3 regions of the Drancourtella sp. An12 genome follow, and region 1 is predicted to be linked to each of the others. Evidence: predicted binding sites of a transcription regulator. Region 1 holds the regulator's gene; each other region holds the start of a gene.
The links. The regulator HrcA, encoded in region 1, represses chaperone genes, less so after heat shock. The targets are predictions, from matches to a motif close to TGTTAGCACTCNNNNNNNNNGAGTGCTAACA.

Region 1 (2,275 bases):
GCGTGCAAGTGAGACGTACTGTCGGGGAAAATACGGGATTCTGCTGATGAACTACGCGGTCTGCGTCATTGCAGGGCTTTTGACAACGGGAAAAAACCTGGGACATATCGGGGAAGCCGGTACTATGACAGCCGTGGGATTTGGCGTGGTGACCGGTCTGCTTTACTGCGGGGCGTTCATTCTCCTGCAGTGGAATGTGCGGAAAAACGGCGTTATCCTGTCCTCTACCTTTATGAAGCTTGGCGTGATCGTCCCGTCTGCACTTGCAGTCCTCTGGTTTGGAGAAAAACCGGGATGGAACCAGGGAATCGGACTTCTGATTGCGGTGGTTGCCATTTTGCTCATCAATCTGGAGAAAGGAGCGGTCCGGACGGGAGGAAGCTCCAAGGCCGGACTTGTACTTCTTTTACTTGGCGGAGGCCTGGGAGATGCCATGGCCAAGTTTTATGACGCATACGGGAAAACATCCTTTGGAAGCTTTTTCCTGATGCTTTCCTTTCTTGTTTCCGGAGTAATCAGTGGTCTGCTTGTTGCACGAAACAGGGAGCGGATTACAAAAAATGAAATTCTATTTGGAGTTCTCATTGGAATTCCAAATTATTTTTCGGCCCGGTTTCTGCTGTGGGCACTGGCCGATGTCCCTGCGGTCATTGCCTATCCGACCTATAGCATTGCGGCGATGGCGGTAATAGGAGTAGTAGGAGTGATCCTTTTTAAGGAGAAACTTACGAAAAAACAGTGGACAGCGTATGGGATGGTGATCCTTGCTGTCGGACTTCTGAATATGTAGAAAGACACAAAAAAGATACAGAATCAGTGTTGACAAATGTGTGCGGGAGTGCTAAATTAGTAAACGTAGATATTAGCACTCGAAATAAATGAGTGCTAATAAGACGGAAGGAGGATCTGAATGGAATTAATCCGGGAACTGAGTGAAAGAAAACTGAAGATATTAAAAGCAGTCATTCAGAACTATCTGGAGACAGGTGAGCCGGTTGGTTCCAGAACAATTTCCAAGTACACCGATCTGAATTTAAGTTCCGCTACAATCCGGAATGAGATGGCGGATCTGGAAGAACTTGGATATATTTTTCAGCCTCATACGTCTGCAGGACGTATTCCGTCTGACAAGGGATATCGGCTTTATGTCGATATGCTCATGCAGGATAAAGAGCAGGAAGTGACGGAAATCAAGGAACAGATGCTTCAGAAGGCGGATAAGATGGATCAGCTTTTGAAACAGGCGGCGAAAGTACTGGCTAACAATACAAATTACGCCACGATGGTATCCGCGCCTGTCAGCATGAAAAACCGGCTGAAATTTATTCAGCTTTCCCAGGTTGATGAGGAACAGTTGATCGCAGTCATTGTGCTGGAAGGAAACATTGTCAAGAACCAGATCATCCGGGTTGACCAGGATCTGGGAAGCGAGACGCTTCTAAAGCTGAACATGCTTTTGAATACGACGCTGAACGGCATGTCCATCGATCAGATTACACTGGGACTGATTGCCAAGCTCAAAGAACAGGCAGGCATTCACAGCGGAGTGATCAGCGATGTGCTGGATGCGGTAGGCAATGTGATTCAGCTCGATCAGGACATGGAGATCTATACAAGCGGAGCCACCAACATTTTCCGTTATCCGGAATTATCCGACAAGCAAAGCGCACAGGAAATCATCAGTGCCTTTGAGGAAAAACAGCAGCTTTCGGAACTTGTCACCCAGACACTTTCCAGTGACACTAAGGGAATACAGGTTTATATCGGAAATGAGACTCCGGTACAGAACATGAAGGACTGCAGTATTGTGACAGCAACCTATGAATTAGGAGAAGGCATGCAGGGAACGATAGGGATTATCGGACCGAAGCGTATGGACTATGAACATGTCATGGACACACTGAAAACACTGCAGACTGAGCTGGATACGATATTTCACAAAAAAGAATAGAGCAAAAGCAGAAAGGTGGTATCCTGGTGGGAGAAAGTAAGAATCAGGAAGAAATGGTAAAAGAGGCCGTAGAAGAAGCGAAAAAGCAGGCTGAGCAAAACGGTGAGATTCCTGTAGAGGATGAAACCGCACAGGATGAAGCGGAAGAGACCGGCGCGCCGGAAAGCACAGACGGCCAGGAAGCTTCGGACGACGGCAAAGAAAAGAAGGGATTCTTTAAAAGAAAGAATAAAAAGGATCCAAAAGATGAGAAGATCGAAGATCTGACCGATAAGCTGACACGCCAGATGGCGGAGTTTGACAATTACAGAAAGCGTACTGAAA
Region 2 (2,275 bases), on a different contig from region 1:
ACGCAGTTTGTTTACGATCAGAGTCGTCAGTGCTTCTCCTTCTACATCTTCTGCAATGATAAGAAGTCTTGCACCCGCCTGAACAACCTGTTCCAGAAGAGGAAGCAGCTCCTGAATATTGGAGATCTTCTTATCTGTAATCAGAATATACGGATCTTCCAGATTTGCTTCCATCTTATCCATGTCCGTTGCCATGTATGCGGAAATATATCCACGGTCAAACTGCATACCTTCTACCAGGTCAAGCTCTGTCTTCATTGTCTTGGATTCTTCGATTGTGATAACACCATCGTTGGAAACTTTTTCCATTGCGTCCGCAACCATGTTTCCTACTTCATCATCACTGGAAGATACAGCGGCAACTCTTGCGATCTGAGCCTTGTCTTTTACTTTGCTGCTCATTTTTGCGATCTCTTCCACTGCGAGGTCAGTTGCCTTTTTCATACCTTTTCTAAGAACAATCGGATTTGCGCCTGCTGCAAGGTTTCTCATACCTTCATGAACCATTGCCTGGGCAAGTACGGTTGCGGTTGTTGTACCATCTCCAGCTACATCGTTTGTCTTGGACGCAACTTCACGAATCAGCTGAGCTCCCATATTTTCAAATGCGTCTTCCAGCTCGATCTCTTTTGCGATTGTCACACCATCGTTTGTGATCAGCGGTGCGCCGAATGATTTGTCAAGTACGACGTTTCTTCCTTTTGGTCCAAGTGTAACTCTGACTGTGTCAGCAAGTTTATTTACGCCTGCTTCAAGCGCTTTTCTGGCTTCTGCTCCATATTTGATTTCCTTAGCCATTTCAAATCCCTCCATAATCTGTTTATTTTAAATATTATTATCTGTCACTCTGAATTTAAGCTTCGATCACTGCGAGGATATCGCTCTGTCTTACGATGATATATTCTACATCGTCAAGCTCTACTTCTGTACCTGCATATTTTGAATAAATGACTTTATCTCCAACAGAAACTTTCATTTCCACTTCTTTCCCATCGACCAGTCCTCCCGGTCCTACCGCGATGACTTCTGCCTGCTGCGGCTTTTCTTTATTCTGTCCCGGAAGCACGATCCCGGATTTGGTTGTTTCTTCTGCTTCCATCTGTTTTAATACAACTCTGTCACTTAATGGTACTAATTTCATGATTGTTCCTCCTTCATTGCCTATCAGTTTATCAGCACTCATTGAACTAGAGTGCTAAAACACTCTAGTAATAAAATAGCACTCTCTATTTTATTTGTCAACATCCATTCTCATTCTTTATAATTCGTTTATAATTCTGTCCGTTTAAACTTTATAAAACCCGTTCTGAATCCGGAATACAACCTGATCCTTCTCCTGGCTGCGGAAACGTTTCCGAATGACTCCTTCGCATCCGAACCGGCCTTCTTTCACTTCAAAAATACATTCATATACAGCATCCAGGGAAAACTCGTCCACATCGCCCCGGCTTGTGTAAAGCGTCATCTCTTCTTGCTGCGGATCATAGTTTTTTATGCGTGTCATATATTTTTTCCGGTTATATTTCTCATCTTTCAAAAATACCTTTTTCATTTGTAAAACAGCAGCTCCGTCCTCGTACATTTTTATTTCTCCTTTCCTAAAAGGGAGCCTCAGAATACTGACGCTCCCTTCTATTTGCATATCCTACTGTTCAATGCCTTTCTATTTTTGCTTTTCTTTTTTTATCTTTTCCAGCTCCGTGAATACGTAGTCGTTCACCACCTTAATATAGGTTCCTTTCATTCCGGAGGATCTGGACTCAATCACGCCTGCGCTTTCGAATTTACGAAGCGCATTTACAATGACAGATCTTGTGATTCCTACTCTGTCCGCGATCTTGCTTGCGACAAGAATTCCCTCCATACCGTCAAGCTCGTCAAAAATATGGATAATCGCTTCCAGCTCTGAAAACGAAAGCGTGCTGATCGCCGACTGAACAATATGTTCTTTTCTCGTCTCCTCTGCATTCTCTTCATTGACAGAACGGAGCATCTCAAGTCCGACTACTGTTGTACCATACTCGCTGAGAATAATATCGTCAATTTCATATTCTTCATCCTGTTTATAAATAAACAGAGTTCCAAGCCGTTCTCCCGCGATCTCAATCGGAGATACAATCGCCTGGTAGCCTTTCGCTGTTTCGGCATCGAATCCCAGTGTCTGGAGGTTGACATTTTCCTTCGTTGATAGAACGCTCAACAGACGTTCGTTCAGCATGGAATCAATATGTCCGCCAACTTCTCCATTAATCAGTTCTGTCAGCGGGCGGATCTC
Region 3 (2,275 bases), on a different contig from region 1:
CTGTCTTGATCAATGCACATGCCTCATCCACCAGGTCGATCGCCTTGTCCGGCAGGAAACGGTCGGAGATGTAACGGTTTGACAGGGTTGCCGCCGCTACCAGGGCACTGTCTGTAATCTTTACACCATGGAATACTTCATACCGTTCTTTCAGTCCACGAAGAATGGAAATGGCATCCTCCACTGTCGGCTCATCTACCATTACCGGCTGGAACCGCCGCTCCAGAGCAGCGTCTTTTTCAATGTACTCCCGATATTCATCCAGCGTGGTGGCTCCGATACAGTGAAGCTCGCCTCTTGCCAGCATCGGCTTTAACATATTGCCGGCATCCATGGAGCCTTCCGTCTTTCCTGCTCCCACGATCGTGTGCAGTTCATCGATGAAGAGAATGATCTCTCCGTCGCTGTTTTTGACTTCCTCGAGAACCGCTTTTAAACGTTCCTCAAATTCACCTCTGTATTTTGCTCCTGCTACCAGCGCACCCATATCCAGTGCAAACAGCTGCTTATTTTTCAGTCCTTCCGGAACATCGCCCCGGACGATCCGCTGTGCCAGCCCTTCGACAACTGCGGTCTTTCCGACACCCGGCTCACCGATGAGCACCGGGTTATTCTTCGTTTTACGGGAAAGAATCCGGACTACATTCCGGATCTCGGCGTCACGTCCGATGACCGGATCCAGTTTCTGCTCTCTGGCTCGTTCCACCAGATCATACCCGTATTTGTTCAGCGTATCATAGGTTGCTTCCGGATTGTCACTTGTTACTCTCTGGTTTCCTCTGACTTCGGAAAGCACCCGCAGAAAATTCTCCCGATTGATGCTGAACTCTTTAAAAATCTCTTTTACCTCACGGTTTGCGTACTTCAGAAGTGCCAGGAAAATATGCTCTACTGAAACATATTCGTCCCCCATCTGCTTTGCCTCATCCTCCGCATGGATCAGCACCTTGTTCAGATTCTGACCGATATAGAGCTGTCCGCCCTGTACCTTCGGACGCTTCCTGAGCGCCTGCTCTACACGCTCAATCAGCAGTTCTTTCTGAATCCCGAGCTTTTCCATCAGCTTCAGAATCAGGCTCCCATCCTGTGTCAGCAGGGAATAAAGCAGATGCTCCTGCTCGATCTCCTGATTTCCGTAATCATCTGCGATCTTCTCGCATCCCTGTACCGCAAGCATAGAATTTTGTGTGAATTTGTTAATATTCATACCTTTCTTCCTCCTTACGAATGATTCTCTTAATCTATTTACAGTTTCTGTTTGTCTGTTCTATCGACGATATAACAATAGCATTTTTTATTAGCACTGTCAACACTCGAGTGCTAATTTTCTGAATTTTCTCGTTTCAATTTTCTATATTTCCTGCTTTTTCACTATCTAGTTCTTACCTGACTTAGAAGATCATCGCCAGTTATCCGCCTGTGCGATAAAACTACGGTTCTGTCAAGGAAACTCTCTTTTAGAACCGTAGTAAAATGCGGGTGACTACGGTGCTTACAACGAAAATCGAGCGGTAACCGTAGTAAATCGTATGTAACTACGGTTCTCTTAACGAAAACTGGCTAGCTAACCGTACTATATCGCCCGTGTCTACGGTTCTTACAGCAAAAATCGATCAGCTAACCGTTCTAAACCGCTCGGAACTACAGTTCTGCCAGGGAAATGCTTTGCGATTGTTCTCTTTCTTTCCTTATTGTATAATGAAATCAGGGGTGATCCTATGTCCGTAACTGTAGAGATCCGTCAAAAATCTATTTTCAGAAAACCGTTGACCCTGGAGGATGTGATCCGTCTGTCCGGCTTGTCTTATGGGACCGCCGATGAAAATTTCCGGCTCATAGAGCGTGAAACCGGGAACTGTACCCTTCTGTATGATCCGGAAACACTTGCGAGAGGGATGGAGCTTTCCGTAAACGAAAATGCAATTTCCCTGAAGCTCAGCCTTCCTACCAGCAAAGCGGAAATCCGCCGTTTCTATGAAGTAGTCAAGCTTCTTTGCACCACATTGAAAACAAAACAGTTTATTCTGGAAGGCCAGACAAAGATGCTCCGTGACATCAATACGTTGATCCAGAATGACATGAACGCATCCATGGGCGCTCTGGAGGATCTGAAGCAGATCTTCCGACCGTCCTGCCGACAGAACCTTATATTATTCTTGATCAGATCAAGGGGATTGAGGACTGGTATCTCATGCTGAAGGATCAGCGTACTGTCCGTTACGAAGACTTCATGAACGCGGTTTCTGAAAAAACTTATTTTGACGCAAACCACCGG

Region 2: the regulator HrcA is predicted to act here: its motif matches at 1,171-1,201, upstream of B5E64_RS09045 (co-chaperone GroES).
Region 3: the regulator HrcA is predicted to act here: its motif matches at 1,296-1,326, upstream of clpB (ATP-dependent chaperone ClpB).

Annotation. Positions count from the first base shown of each region.
Region 1 covers NZ_NFLO01000003.1:145,126-147,400, reverse strand. Annotated here, with positions in the region: gene B5E64_RS04770 (EamA family transporter) at 1-790, shown strand, start outside; gene hrcA (heat-inducible transcriptional repressor HrcA) at 911-1,951, shown strand; gene grpE (nucleotide exchange factor GrpE) at 1,975-2,275, shown strand, end outside.
Region 2 covers NZ_NFLO01000008.1:15,347-17,621, forward strand. Annotated here, with positions in the region: gene groL (chaperonin GroEL) at 1-798, opposite strand, end outside; gene B5E64_RS09045 (co-chaperone GroES) at 854-1,141, opposite strand; gene B5E64_RS09050 (hypothetical protein) at 1,286-1,582, opposite strand; gene codY (GTP-sensing pleiotropic transcriptional regulator CodY) at 1,664-2,275, opposite strand, start outside.
Region 3 covers NZ_NFLO01000022.1:25,935-28,209, reverse strand. Annotated here, with positions in the region: gene clpB (ATP-dependent chaperone ClpB) at 1-1,207, opposite strand, end outside; gene B5E64_RS15070 (hypothetical protein) at 1,719-2,198, shown strand; gene B5E64_RS18090 (hypothetical protein) at 2,192-2,275, shown strand, end outside.